4 regions of the Streptomyces sp. NPDC006733 genome follow, and region 1 is predicted to be linked to each of the others. Evidence: riboswitches for the same ligand, from Rfam matches in the RefSeq annotation. Region 1 holds a riboswitch; each other region holds the start of a gene.

The links. A riboswitch is a leader RNA that binds a small molecule or an ion and turns the genes downstream of it on or off. The one in region 1 is predicted to bind cyclic di-AMP.
Positions count from the first base shown of each region.
Region 2: it holds a riboswitch for cyclic di-AMP, as region 1 does, so the genes downstream of both, ABZ721_RS24190 (M23 family metallopeptidase) here and ABZ721_RS16465 (C40 family peptidase) in region 1, are expected to answer to the same signal.
Region 3: it holds a riboswitch for cyclic di-AMP, as region 1 does, so the genes downstream of both, ABZ721_RS01880 (transglycosylase family protein) here and ABZ721_RS16465 (C40 family peptidase) in region 1, are expected to answer to the same signal.
Region 4: it holds a riboswitch for cyclic di-AMP, as region 1 does, so the genes downstream of both, ABZ721_RS03490 (LysM peptidoglycan-binding domain-containing M23 family metallopeptidase) here and ABZ721_RS16465 (C40 family peptidase) in region 1, are expected to answer to the same signal.

Region 1 is NZ_JBEYJD010000016.1:96,163-99,691, reverse strand. It holds gene ABZ721_RS16470 (NlpC/P60 family protein) at 1-513, opposite strand, end outside; cyclic di-AMP (ydaO/yuaA leader) riboswitch at 511-676, opposite strand; gene ABZ721_RS16465 (C40 family peptidase) at 816-1,976, opposite strand; cyclic di-AMP (ydaO/yuaA leader) riboswitch at 1,982-2,156, opposite strand; gene pcrA (DNA helicase PcrA) at 2,382-3,529, shown strand, end outside.
Region 2 is NZ_JBEYJD010000028.1:22,487-26,015, forward strand. It holds gene ABZ721_RS24185 (GntR family transcriptional regulator) at 1-505, opposite strand, end outside; gene ABZ721_RS24190 (M23 family metallopeptidase) at 683-1,522, opposite strand; cyclic di-AMP (ydaO/yuaA leader) riboswitch at 1,538-1,696, opposite strand; gene ABZ721_RS24195 (pitrilysin family protein) at 1,897-3,288, opposite strand; gene ABZ721_RS24200 (pitrilysin family protein) at 3,285-3,529, opposite strand, start outside.
Region 3 is NZ_JBEYJD010000001.1:417,392-420,920, reverse strand. It holds gene eno (phosphopyruvate hydratase) at 1-442, opposite strand, end outside; gene ABZ721_RS01880 (transglycosylase family protein) at 715-1,440, opposite strand; cyclic di-AMP (ydaO/yuaA leader) riboswitch at 1,445-1,617, opposite strand; gene ABZ721_RS01875 (transglycosylase family protein) at 1,890-2,909, opposite strand; gene ABZ721_RS01870 (cytochrome P450) at 3,089-3,529, opposite strand, start outside.
Region 4 is NZ_JBEYJD010000002.1:274,642-278,170, reverse strand. It holds gene ABZ721_RS03495 (GNAT family N-acetyltransferase) at 1-941, shown strand, start outside; cyclic di-AMP (ydaO/yuaA leader) riboswitch at 1,265-1,444, shown strand; gene ABZ721_RS03490 (LysM peptidoglycan-binding domain-containing M23 family metallopeptidase) at 1,450-2,448, shown strand; gene ABZ721_RS03485 (cupin domain-containing protein) at 2,601-2,948, opposite strand; gene ABZ721_RS03480 (AAA family ATPase) at 2,989-3,529, opposite strand, start outside.

The sequences.
Region 1 (3,529 bases):
GGCGGCGGCCTTGGTGCGCTCGGTCGTCGCGGCGGTCTGCTGGGTGCGGAACTCCTTGATGGCCTCTTCCTGCGTGGCCGACACACGGTCCACGAGGTGGGACTGCTCGAGGAACTTCTCCGGGTTGTCGGAGAGCAGCAGGGCGGTGGTCTGGTCGACGCCGCCTTCGCGGTACTGGGCGGCGGCGAACTGGCCCAGGGTCTCGCGGGCCTCGTTCAGCTTCTGCGTCTTCTTCGCGACCTCGGCCAGCAGCAGGTCGGCCTTCGCGCGCTGCTGGTCGGTCTTCTCCTTCGCCGCGTTCGCGTGCTCCGTGGCGACTTCGGCCTTCTCGCGAAGGTCGTCGATCTGCGCTTTGACCTCCGTGATGGAGGGCTTCGCGGGCGCGGCGCTCGCGGACTCGCTCAGCAGGGTCACGGTGGCCAGCGCCACCGTGGTCAGGCCCACCATGGCGCGGGGGCCGGTGGAGGCGAGTATTCGCGGGCGCGGTTTGCGGTGCGACGCCAAGGCAGACATTCCTTCCGTGGTCCGCTTACCGGGTTAGCTGACGGGTTCGGGCTGTGGAAGGCTGCCCTACGGTGCTGGCGTCCGTTGTGCGGACGTTCGCCCCGATTCACCCCAAGTCTTGCGTGTGGGTCCCCGGTTCCGGCCTCGCGGCCGCATTCAGCGGAGGCAGTTCGCCGTCGGCACTGCGCCGGCTTGGGAACGATCTGCCTAGCGGGTCACCGTAGCCAACTGGGGCCGTTGTTGGGAAGTTTCCTTCGGAAGGTGAGCGAAATCGCATCGTTACCTTACCTATTGTGACCGTCTTGTCCGGATCAAGACGGACGCGAGGCCCCATAGATGGGCATCTGGGTAATGGGTGCGATCTTGACAACCGTGCCGGTGTGCGGCGCGTGAATCATGTTGCCGTCGCCTATGTAGAGGCCGACGTGGCTGATGTCGTCGTAGAAGAAGATCAGGTCCCCGGGGCGCAGCTCCGACGTGGAGACGCGGTCGCCCGACTTCACCTGGTCCCAGGTGGTGCGCGGCAGGTCGATGCCGGCCGCCTTCCAGGCCGCCTGGGTGAGCCCCGAGCAGTCGAACGAGTTCGGGCCCGTGGCGCCCCACACGTACGGCTTGCCGATCTGCTGCTGGGCGAAGGCGATGGCCTTCTCCGCCTGGGACGAGCTGGTGCCCGTGCCGGACGATCCGCCGGTGCCGGTCCCCGTGTCGCCCCCGGGGTCCTTCGCCGCCTCCTTGGAGGCGGCCTCCCGCGCGGCCTTCTCCTTGGCGGCGATCTCGGCGGCGCGCCTGCGGTCGTCCTCCGCCTTCTTGGCCGCCGCCGCGGCCAGCCGGGCCTTCTCCTGGGCGGTCAGGGTGTTGAGGAGCCGCTGGGCCTCCGCCAGCTTCGCCTTGACGGTCTGCTTCTCCGTCTCCAGCTTCGTCCGTGACGTGTTCAGCGCTTCGAGGCCCTTCACCGCCTCACCGCGCTTCTGCGTCGTGGTGGCCTGCTCGACGCGGAACGTCTCGACGGCGTCCTTCTGGTTGCCCGTCATCCGCTTCATCTGATGCGTCTGGTCGAAGAACTCCTGCGGAGTGTCGGAGAGCAGGAAGGTGCTCGTCGAGTCGACGCCGCCGCTGCGGTACTGGGCGGCCGCGTACTGGCCCAGCACCCGCCGCGCGTCGTTCAGCGCCGCCGTCCGCTGCGCGACCTGGTTCAGCAGCGTCTCGACCTTGGAGCTCTGCAGGTCGGCCTGCTCCTTCGCGCCGTTGTAGCGCTCGGTGGCGACCTCCGCGTCATGGTTGAGCGCGTCGACCTTCGCCTGCACCTCCTCGATGGAGGGCGGCTGCGGCTGCGCGGGTGCCGCGCTCGCCGTCTCGCCGAGCAGGGTGACGGTGGCCAGGGCCGCCGCCGTCAGGCCGACGGCCGCACGGGGGCCGGCCGTGGTGAGCAGCCCTGCGCGGATGCCGGGGCGGGGTTTGCGGTGCGACGCCAAGGCAGAAGCCCTTCCGTGAACCGCTTACCGGGTTAGCTGTCGGGTTCGGGCTGTCGGAAGGTCGCCCTACGGTCCGTGCGGGACTTCCCTCGCGGGAGGCCCCGTGCGGGCCGATTCACCCCAGTGGTGCTGATGGGTCCCCGGCTGCGGCCTCGCGGCCGCACTCAGCGGAGACGGTCCGTGACGGCGTGTTGCCGAAGGGGAGGACGGACCGTCTGGTCCGGCACGGTAGCCAACACTCGTGTCCTGTGGGAAGACCGGTGTCCGATAGGCCCGAAACCATTTCGTGATGTGAGCACAGTGGGCGGGTACGACAGCGGAGAGTGAGCGCTCGCGGAGCGCTCCTGGCGGACTCCCGCAAGCTGAGTACGAGGTGTCAGTGGGGGCGCCTAGACTCGGGAGGCGATGAGCAGCCTCTTTGACGACAGCTTCCTGGCCGACCTCCAGGCCCCCGACCACGCGTCGGAATCCGTCCCGCCGCCCCCGGAGCACGGCTCCGCGCACGGGCCGGACGATGCGGCGGACGACCTCTTCGGGGGGCGCTTCAACGGACCCCCGCAAGGCGGCCGGGACGCGTACTACCGGGATGGGGCCGCCCGCCCGGCGGTCGACCCCGCCCAGCTCCTGGAGGGGCTGAACGAGCAGCAGCGCGCCGCCGTCGTGCACGCGGGCGGGCCGCTGCTCATCGTCGCGGGCGCCGGCTCGGGCAAGACGCGGGTGCTGACGCACCGCATCGCCCACCTGCTGGGCACCCGCGGGGCGCACCCGGGGGAGATCCTCGCGATCACCTTCACGAACAAGGCCGCGGGCGAGATGAAGGAGCGCGTCGGCGACCTCGTCGGCGCGCGCGCCAACGCGATGTGGGTGATGACCTTCCACAGCGCGTGCGTGCGGATCCTGCGCCGCGAGAGCAAGAAGCTCGGCTTCACCTCCAGCTTCTCGATCTACGACGCGGCCGACTCCAAGCGGCTCATGGCGCTCGTCTGCCGGGACCTGGACCTCGACCCGAAGCAGTTCCCGCCGAAGTCGTTCAGCGCGAAGGTCTCCAACCTCAAGAACGAGCTGATCGACGAGGAGGACTACGCCCGGCAGGCGGAGAACCCCTTCGAGAAGCACGTCGCCGAGGCGTACGCGCTCTACCAGGCGCGGCTGCGCGAGGCCAACGCCCTGGACTTCGACGACATCATCATGACCACGGTGCACCTGCTCCAGGCGTTCCCGGACGTCGCCGAGCACTACCGGCGCCGCTTCCGCCACGTCCTCGTGGACGAGTACCAGGACACCAACCACGCTCAGTACACCCTGGTGCGCGAGCTGGTCGGCACCGGCGACGACACCGCCGAGCTGTGCGTGGTGGGTGACGCGGACCAGAGCATCTACGCCTTCCGCGGCGCCACCATCCGCAACATCCTCCAGTTCGAGGAGGACTACCCGCAGGCGACGACGATCCTGCTGGAGCAGAACTACCGCTCCACCCAGACGATCCTCACGGCCGCCAACGCCGTCATCGAGCGCAACGCGGGCCGCCGAGCGAAGAACCTGTGGACGGACGC
Region 2 (3,529 bases), on a different contig from region 1:
GCCGCAGCTGGGTGAGCAGGGCGGCCAGGGTGGCGCTGCCCGAGGCCTGGGCGAGCGTCTCGTGGAACCAGCCGTTCAGCGACGGCAGGTCCGACAGCTGGCCCTGCTGGGACCGCTCCTGGCCCAGCCGCACCAGCCCGCGCAACACCTTGAGGTGGGCGTCCGTGCGCCGCTGGGCGGCCCGCGCGGCCCCCAGCGGCTCCAGCAGCCCGCGGATCTCCAGCAGGTCGGCCGCCTCCTGCTCCGTCGGCTCCGCGACGGAGGCGCCCGCGTGCCGCCGGGTCCTGACGAACCCCTCGGACTCCAGCGTGCGCAGCGCCTCGCGCACCGGGACCCGGGAGACGCCGTAGCGCCTCGCCAGCAGCTCCTCGGTGAGCCGGCTGCCCGGCGGGTAGAAACCGCCGACGATGTCGTCACGGATCGCGGTGCACACGACCTGTGCGGAGATACGGCGCCCCGCGCCGTCCGTCCCGTTCACACCCGATTCCGCATCGCCGGTCTCCATTCATTTCCCCGTATTCTTCGGCGACTCTATTCCAGCACATCCGCGATTCCGACCGCAGTCCAGAATTCATGGATTATTTTTGGACAGCACGGCGGCACCGCGCCACGGCAGCACGAAGGCCCCGGCGGGGAGCCGGGGCCTTCGAGGGGGGACGGGAGTGCTGGGATCCGGGAGGGATCAGATGGCGACGCCGTGCGAGCGCAGGTACGCCTCGGGGTCGATGTCCGAGCCGTACTCGGCCGTGGTGCGGGCCTCGAAGTGCACGTGCGGTCCCGTGACGTTGCCGGTCGCGCCGGACAGGCCGATCTGCTCGCCGGTGGTGACGGTCTGGCCGACCGACACGCTGAGCGAGGACAGGTGGGCGCAGAGCGTGTAGATGCCGTCGCTGTGGCGGATCACGACGTTGTTGCCGTAGGCCGAGTCGAAGCCCGCGGTGACGACGGTGCCGGCGCCGACGGCGTGCACCGGGGTGCCGGTGGACGCGGTGAAGTCGACACCGGTGTGGTAGCCGGAGGACCACATGGAGCCGGCGACCTTGTACTCGGTGCCGATGCCGCTGTCGACGGGCAGCACGAAGGAGTTGAGCTTCCTGCGCTCCTCGTCACGGGCGGCGCGGGCCTGGGCCACGCGCTCGGCCTCGCGGTCCGCCTTGGCCTTCGCCTCGGCGGCGGCCTTCTTCGCGGCGGCGTCGGCCAGCCGCTTCGCCTCGTCCGCCTTGCGCTTGGCCTCGGCGGCCTTGCGCTTGGTCTCGTCGGCCGCCTTGTGCTGGGCGGCGGCCTGGGCGGCGAGGGAGTCGGCGAGGCTGTCCGAGGCGGTGACGGCGCGGGCGAACGCGATGTCCTCGATCGCCTGGGGAGCGACGTCGCCCGGCGTGGAGAGCGCGGTGGCGGCGGTGGCCCCGAAGGTGCCGGCCGCGGTCAGGACCGCGACGCCGGCCAGGGTGGTCCCGGTGCGCAGAGCGGCACGACGGGGACGGCGGTGCTTCCCGCTGGGCGCGGGCAGAACGTTGAACGCCATGGGTGCGGCGAGATCCTTTCCTTCCTTCTCGCCTACCGGGTTAGCTGACGGGTTCGGAGCAGGAAGGTCTCCTACGGGCTGCCCCGCACGGCGGGGTCGGCCCGATTCACCCCAGGGACGTGGGTCCCCGGCTCCCCAGGCTCGCGCCTGACGGGGACTCGGCGATCACTGCCCGGTTGCCGCAGGACGCGGCGGATGGTGACGGGCAGCAGGAGGACGCTAATCGGACCGCCCGGGTTACGCCAAACAGATCAGGTGATTTGTTGCGTTCGCCACAAGGACGGTTTGCGGGCCGATAAAGATCCAAAACGCCCGGAACCCCGGCGTCCCAAGGGGAGCGCCGGGGTTCCGCCGGCTGTCGCGGCCGGAGCCGGTCAGCCGGCCGCGATGACCTTCACCGGGCCGAGGCCCAGCTCCGTGACGGGCCCCTCGATCGCCGAGGCGTCGCCCACCAGGACGACGACCATGCGCTCCGGCGGGAAGGCGCTGACCACCGCGGCGGTCGCCTCCACGGTGCCGGTCCGCGCCAGGCGCGCGTACATCTGCGCCTGGAAGTCGTCCGGCAGGAACTGCTCGACCTGGTCGGCGAGCGTGCCGGCGACGGCCGCGGCCGTCTCGTAGCGCAGCGGGGCGACACCGACGAGGTTCTGCACGGCGACGTCGCGCTCGTCGTCGGTCAGCCCCTCGGCCGCCAGGGTGCGGATGACCTGCCAGGCGTCGGCCAGCGCGGGTCCGGTGACCTCGGTGGCCACCGAGCCGCTGATGGCGAGCAGCGAGGCGCCGGTGCCCTCCGGGGTGGACAGCAGCACCTGGCCGAAGGCCCGCACGCCGTACGTGTAGCCCTTCTCCTCGCGCAGCACCCGGTCCAGGCGGGAGGTCAGGGTGCCGCCCAGGCAGTACGTGCCGAGCACCTGCGCCGGCCAGACCGGGTCGTGCCGGTCGGAGCCGGTGCGGCCGATCAGCAGCTGCGTCTGCACCGCTCCCGGCCGGTCCACGATCACCACGCGCGCGGTGTCGTCGGAGGTGATCTGCGGCAGCGGGCGCGGCTGCGCGGTCGAGCCGGTCCATTCACCGAGCGTCTCGTCCAGCAGCGCGACCAGGTCGATGCCGGTCAGGTCGCCGACGACGACGGCCGTGGTGGTGGCGGGGCGCACGTGCGCCTCGTAGAACGCCCGGACGGCCGCCGCGTCGATCCGCGCCACCGTCTGCTCGGTGCCCTGGCGCGGGCGGGAGCAGCGCAGGTGCGCGGGGAACAGCTCGGCGGACAGCGCCATGGAGGCGCGGCGGGCCGGGTTGGCCAGCTCGTGCGGGATCTCGTCGAGGCGGTTGTTGACCAGCCGCTCGACGTCGCTGTCCGGGAACGCCGGGGCGCGCAGGGCGTCCGCCAGCAGCCCGAGGGCCTTGTCGAGGCGGGAGGCCGGGACCTCCAGGGAGACCCGGACGCCCGGGTGGTCGGCGTGCGCGTCCAGGGTGGCGCCGCAGCGCTCCAGCTCGGCGGCGAACTCCTCCGCGGTGAGCTTGTCGGTGCCCTCGGAGAAGGCGCGGGCCATGATCGTGGCCACGCCGTCCAGGCCCTCGGGCTCCGCGTCCAGCGGCGCCGACAGCAGCACCTCCACCGCGACGACCTTCTGGCCGGGGCGGTGGCTGGTGAGCACGGTCAGCCCGTTGCCGAGCGTGGAGCGGTCGGGGGCCGGGAAGGCCCACGGCTTGGGGGCGCCGGGCTGCGGCTGGGGGTGGAACGTCATGGTCGCGGCGACGTCGGTCACTGGTCCGCGCCTTCCTGCTCGGTCTCTTCGGCCGCCTCGTCGGGCGAGCCGGTGGGCTCGTAGACCAGGACGGCTCGGTTGTCGGGGCGCAGCCGGGCCGCGGCGACGGCCCGCACTTCCTCCGGAGTGATCTCCAGCACCCGCTGGACGGCGGTGAGCGCCAGCTGCGGGTCGCCGTAGAGCACCGCGAAGCGGCACAGCTCGTCGGCCCGGCCGCCCACGGTCGCGAGCCGGTCCAGCC
Region 3 (3,529 bases), on a different contig from region 1:
TCATCATCGGGACCGGCAGCACGTGCGCGTTCGGGCCGCCGAGGTAGCGGAAGAGCGGCAGGTCCGAGGCCTCGGAGGCGGCGTGCGCGACGGCGAGCGAGACGCCGAGGATGGCGTTGGCGCCGAGCGAGGACTTGTCCGGGGTGGCGTCCAGGTCGAACATCGCCTGGTCGATCAGCCGCTGCTCGGTGGCGTCGTAGCCGACCAGCTCCGGGCCGATCTGCTCGATGACGGCGAGAACGGCCTTCTCGACGCCCTTGCCCATGTAGCGGCTCTTGTCACCGTCGCGAAGCTCCAGGGCCTCGAAGGCTCCGGTCGAGGCACCGGACGGCACGGCCGCGCGGCCGGTGCTGCCGTCGTCGAGGCCGACCTCGACCTCGACGGTGGGGTTGCCTCGTGAGTCGAGGATTTCCCGGGCTACGACGACGTCGATGGACGGCACGAGTGTCTCCTTCAGGCTGTGTACAGCTGATGCGTGTCTCTCTGCGCTTTGCGACACGAGCCTAACCGCCCGGGGAGGGTGGACCCGTCGATCGGCCGACCCGCGAGACGAAAAGGGGCCCAAAGGCTGACAACAGGTGACCAACGTCGTCTTACGTCCACACGGCGTTCGCCCGCCGTCCGCGTGGCTAAAGCCGAAACCCCGGCCCGGCACGCTCGGGGGGAGTGCGTGCCTGGCCGGGGAGTTTTCGGGGATCAGCCGAGCGGAGGTGCTCAGCCGAGGTGCAGCTGCTGGCCCGGGTAGATCAGGTCGGCGTCGCTGACGATGGACTTGTTCAGCTCGAACAGCTTCTCCCAGCCACCGGCCACGTGCTGCGCCTGGGCGATCTCGGAGAGGCTGTCACCGGCGACGACCTTGTACTCGCCGTCACCCTTCTGGACCGGGGCGGCCTTCTTGGTCTCGACCTTCTCGGCCTTCTTGGTCTCGACCGGCTTGGCGGCCGGCTTGCTCTTCTTCACCGGGGTGCGCTTCTCGGTGCCGCGGCTGGCGGTGTCCGAGGAGTCACGCGACGAGGAGTCCGAGGTGGAGCTCTTCGAGGAGGACGAGGAACCCGAGGTGTCGACCTGGGCGGACTCGCCACCGGCGGTCAGGTTGCCGGCGCCGGCGCAGGCCCAGGCACCGGGACCCTGCATGGCGAGAAGCTTCTCGGCCACGGCGATCTGCTGGCCCTTGGTGGCGAGGTCGGCGCGGGAGGCGTACGCGGTACCGCCCGCGGCTTCCCAGCTGGACTGCGAGAACTGCAGGCCGCCGTAGTAGCCGTTGCCGGTGTTGATGGACCAGTTGCCGCCGGACTCGCACTGGGCGACAGCGTCCCAGGTGGCGACCGAGGCGGCGGAGGCGCCCGTGGCACCCATCAGGGGAACGGCGATCGCGGCGGTGGTGACGCCGGCGAGCGCGGCGATGCGGGTGAACTTGGACGCGCGGCGGTGCTTAGCCATGGTGTTTCATCCTCACCGACGCCTACGAGGTCAGCTGTCGGGTTCGGGCGTGAGTTGCCCGGCTGCGCGGTTCACACCGCGCTGCTCCACCCCAAGCCGGTCCGTCCCCCACGAGTTCGGGTCCGGGCCGGCGGAAGACCTTGGGTCCCCCGCTCCTGCCTACGGCGCTTTCGCGTCGACTGTTCCCGTCGGTCGGCGGCAGGACTCGGCGATCCTGACCGGCGGGGCCCGCTGTGGCGAGCAGTACGACGTTAAGCACACGATCCCGGCGAGGACAAACATCCCCGGGGTGGGCGACATGTCCCCCATCCGACTGAGCGGGCGCACAGATTCGCAGGTCGGAAGGGAGAAATGCGACGCAGTGCAACCGGGCCGTCACAGCCGCCACGGAGACCCTTGTCACAGGATCCGGGGGTGCCGGGATCGTCTCCAGCGGTCCGCCGAGGGTCTCAGTAGCTCAAGTCGAGGTGCTGGCCCGGGAGAATAAGGTCCGGATTGTCCCCAACAATCCGGTCATTGGCCCCATACAGCGCCTTCCATCCACCCTGCAGATGGTGGTCGGCGGCGATGTCGCACAGGTTGTCGCCGGGCAGCACGACGTAGTCGCCGTCGCCCGCCACGTCGCCCTGGCCGGTGTTCTGGGCGCCGTTCGCGTCCCCTGTGCCGGTGGAGCCCGCGAGGCGGTCCGCGTCGCGCGAGGCACGGTCGGTGGCCGTCCCGTCGGCGGTGTCCGGCGAGCCGGGCTTGGCGTGCCGGCCCTGGCTCCGGCCCGGGGTGGTGTCCGCGAGGTCCGAGATGACGGCGGGAGCCTTGGGGGTGGTGGTCGGCGTGGCGGCGGTCGAGCCGCCCGAAGGATCGGTCGCCGGACCGGTCGCCGGGTCGTCCGTCACCGGGGTGCCGGTGGGCGTCGACGGGGTCGTCGGCGCCGTGCCCACCGGCGGCGTCGTGGTCACCGGGGGCGTGGTGGGCGTGGCGGGGGTCGTGGGCACCCCGGGAGCCGTCGGCGCCGTCGGCTTCGTGGCGGGCGTCGTCGGCGTCGTCACGGGGACCGACGGCAGGATCGAGCCCGGGTCGACCGCCGGCGGCGCTCCGCCGGAGACGAGCCCGGCGGGCTCGGCGCAGCCGGGCCAGGCCTCCGGGCCGAGTTCGGCGAGCAGCGTCTCGGCGACCGTTATCTGCTGCGAGCGGCTGGCGAGGTCCGGGCGCTCGGCGTAGACCTTGCCGCCGTACTGCTCCCAGGTGTCCGCGGTGATCGCCAGTCCGCCGTAGAAACCGTTGCCGGGGTTGGCGCTCCACAGGCCGTTGCTCTCGCAGGCCGCCACCTTGTCCCAGACCTTGACATCGGCCGCCTGCGCGGCACCCGCACCGAGCAGCGGCAGGGCGATCCCCGCTCCGGTCACCGCGACCACCACGACGGCGGTCGAGGCCTGGCGCGGTCGGCGATGTCTGCCGTTCCCGGACTTCAGCATGCGGTCACCCACTCCAAAAAAGATCGACTACGGTCCCGCGTCAGCTGCGGCAACCCTGCGATGACCGCAGAACGTAGCGGTGTTGACCATCGCATCACAAGTCGGTGTAGCGATCATCACGCTCAGGTCACGGTCGATTCCGTCCCGTACCTCGCGCACCGGACATTTTTGACGCTCCATCAGGGTTTAGCGGGCGGAAGTGCGGCTTCCGGGGTGAACGCGACCGGCAGCGTCCGCAGTCCGCGCATGATGAGACCACCGCGCCACCGCAGGTCATCGGGGTCCGCCGCCATCCGCAGGTCCGGCAGCCGGGTCAGCAGCGTCGCCAGCGCGGACTGCGCCTCCAGGCGGGCCAGCGGGGCGCCCAGGCAGTAGTGGATGCCGTGCCCGTAGCCGATGTGCTGGTTGTCGCGGCGCGCCAGGTCCAACGTGTCGGGCCCGTCGAACCGGTCGGGATCTCGGTCGGCCGCGGCCAGCACGACGAGCACCGGCTCGCCCTCCCCGATCAGCTGCCCGCCGATCGTCAGCGACTGCGTCGCGAACCGCCAGGTCGCCAGCTCCACCGGCCCGTCGTAGCGCAGCAGTTCCTCCACGGCGGTCTCCAGCAGCCCGGTCTCGCC
Region 4 (3,529 bases), on a different contig from region 1:
GGTCCGGACACGCCCGCAAGGGCCGGCCGGCGGGCGCCCCCACCGGCGAGGAGCTGCTCGGCAAACTGCTCGCGGAGCAGGACACCGAGGCGTACTTCGCCCGCGACAGCGGCGGCAGACCCGTCGGCTACCTCGCGGCCTCGCCGCTCGACCTCGACGAGGGCACCCCCGCCGCGCTCCGCAGCCACCCGCGCTCCGCGGTGGTCCGGCACGGCGGGTACGCCCTGGCGCCGGGGCAGCGCGACAACGCGGCCCTGCTCGCCCTCTACGCCGAGGCCGCCGCCCGGCTCGTCGCCCAGCGGCGGCCGGTGCACTACGTGGAGCTGCCGGCGTCCGAGACCGCCGCGCTGGACTGGTGCCGGCTGGGCTTCGGGTTCGAGGAGATGTACGGGCTGATGGCCGTCAAGCCCCGCGGCCGCCAGCCGCGCGGTGTGGACGGGCTGAGCATCCGCCGGGCCGGCCCCGGCGACCTGCCGCAGATCGGCCGGATGGCCGCGGAGTCCGCGCGCCACCAGCGGCAGTCGGCGATGTTCCTGCCGCAGTCAGACGCCGCCCTGGCCGCGCTGCGCACCCGCTACACCGGCACCCTCTCCGACCCCCGCAGCGCGGCCTGGATCGCCGGCCGCGGCGGCGAGGAGATCGGCATGGTCCTGCTCGCCCCGGCCGCGGCGGGCCCGGTCACCCCCGACGCCTGCGTGGAGCTGGCCGAGGCGTACGTCGAGCCGTCCGCGCGGGGCGAGGGCGTCAGCCGGATCCTGCTGGCCACCGCGGTGGCCTGGGCGTACGACCACGACTACCGGCACATCGGCGCGCGCTGGCACTCCGCCTCGCCGCTGGCGTCGGGGCACTGGCCCGCGGTGGGCTTCCGGGTCGCGGCCCACCGCCTCAGCCGCGTCCTGGACCCCCGCAACGCCCCCGCGCAGGCGCCGCTCGGCACGTGACGGCGCTCACGGCGGGACCGCCGGGTGACCGGGCTCACACAAGGGCCACGCACAGCTGCGGACTTCTCCACGGTGCGTTTCCGATACGGGCGCCTGATAACGCCTCCGGCCTTTCCGTTCACGGATAGTCAAGAAATCGCACACGCTCGGATCGGGTCGGCCGACTCACGGTCACAAAGACGAGCGGGCGCTTATGCACGTGATATGCGGCTCACCCGGCGAATGTTGCCGGAAGCTCGGTCGCTCGTTTAGCTTCGGCTCTCCCACGGGTCGAATGCCCGCGGGGTCCCACCGGGTGGAACGCCTAGTCCTGCCGCTGCCCGGTGATCCACACACCAAACTTCTACGGCAGGAGCGGGGGACCCAGGTAAGTGCCGTTCCCGGAAATCGCGGAACGGCTTGGGGTGAAGTCGCAGTACGCCGCGCCTTTGGCGGTGCGTGCCGCGGCCGGGCATCTCCAGCCCGAACCCGACAGCTCACCTCGCCGGCGTAGGAGAGGAACTCCCCCATGCCCGCAAAGGGAAAGCACCGCAGCTCCCGCATGACCCGGCTCACCCGCATCTGCGTCGCGGCCGGCACCGGCGGCGCCGCTCTCGCGCTGCCGCTGGCCATGTCCTCGAACGCCTTCGCCGCCGACACCAGCGCGGGCACCCACGCCGCCGCGCACGTCGCCGCCGCTGCCGCGCAGCCGGTGGCCAAGGCCGCTCCGGTGGCCAAGACCGCCCCCGCGAAGAGCACCGGCACGTCCTACCAGGTGGTCGGCGGCGACAGCCTGTCGAAGATCGCCGACGTGCACCACGTCGACGGCGGCTGGCAGAAGCTGTACTCCGACAACAAGGAGACGGTCGGCGGCAACCCGGACCTGATTCACCCCGGCCAGACGCTGGCCCTGGGCGCCAAGGCCGCCGCGCCGAAGCACTCCGCCCCGTCCGCGGACGCGGCGCCGAAGTCCTCCTCGAAGTCCTCCTCCTCGTCCTCCACGGAGACGAAGAAGGCGGCTCCGGTCCAGAAGGCCGAGAAGGCCGAGAAGACCGAGACCAAGAGCGACGCGTCCACGAAGTCCTCTTCGCAGTCGTCGGAGCAGTCGTCCTCCTCCTCGTCCGGCTACACCGCGCCGGTCTCGGGCGCCGGCATCGGCACCCCGTACCACCAGTCGGGTTCCAGCTGGTCCAGCGGCTACCACACCGGTGTGGACTTCGTCGTGTCGACCGGCACCACCGTGAAGGCCATCGCGGCCGGCACCGTGGTCTCCGCCGGCGACGGCGGCGCCTACGGCAACCAGGTCGTCATCCAGCACAGCGACGGCAAGTACTCGCAGTACGCGCACCTGTCCTCGCTGTCCGTCTCGGCCGGCGAGACCGTCAGCGCGGGCCAGCAGATCGGCCTGTCCGGCGCGACCGGCAACGTGACCGGGCCGCACCTGCACTTCGAGATCCGCACCGGCCCCGAGTACGGCTCGGACATCGACCCGGTCGCGTACCTCAGCGAGCACGGCGTGAGCGTCTGACCCGTACGCCCGACCCGTACGACCTGTCCCGCGACGCCTCGCGCGACGCCGCAGTGCCCGCCCGGACCTGATCCCGGGCGGGCACTGCGGCGTTCCCGGGGTGCGGGGCTGCTGCCGCACGAACGCCCGGACGGCACGAGCGGCCCGCGCGGTCAGCCGGCGGCCGGGTGGTTGTAGCCGAACACCCGCGCCCCGGTCTCGGAGCGCGGCTGGTGGCTGGAGCCCTGTCCGAGCAGGACGTACGTGCCGGGGCCGTGCCGCCGGTCGCCCTCGATGACCTCGCCCTCGGCCACGTAGTAGCCCTCGCCGACGGTCTCGTGCACGTCGACGCCGGGCCACCGCGAGCCCGGTGCGAAGTCCACCACCCAGAAGCTGAACGGGGCGGGACCCGGCAGTTCGCGCAGCAGGATGCCGGGCCCGATCTCGGTGGCGGGGACGCCGTCGACGTGGAGGGCGAGCACCCTGCCCGGTGCCCGGAGAGCCTGATCAGGTGCGTTCATCCGACCAGCATCTCCCGGCGGCCCCCCGGGTCGTGGGCGATCACTCGAACAGGGCGGCGAGTTCGCCGCGCGAGGCGATGCCGAGCTTCGGGTACGCCTTGTACAGGTGGTAGCCGACGGTGCGCGGGCTGAGGAACAGCCCGGCCGCGATGTCCTTGTTCGACAGGCCCTGCCCGGCGAGCCGGGCGATCTGCAGCTCCTGCGGCGTGAGCCCGGCGAGCACCCCGGGCTCGCGGCTCTGCGGGGCCACCGTGCCGGTCGCCCCGAGTTCGCCGCCCGCCCGTTCCGCCCAGGGACGGCTGCCCAGCCGCTCGAACACGTCCAGCGCCGCCCGCAGGTGGCCGCTCGCCTCGCTCTTGCGGCGGGCGCGGCGCAGCCACTCGCCGTACAGCAGCGCGGTACGGGCGTGCTCCAGCGGGCGGCGGTGCTCGTCGTGGAGCCGCAGCGCGGCCGTGTAGTGCGCCTCGGCCTCGGCGTCCGAGCCGGCGTCGGCGGCGAGCAGCGCCCGGCAGCGCAGCACCAGCGCGTCGCACCAGGGCTGCCGCGTACGGGCCGCCCACCGCTCGAAGCGGGCGAACGGC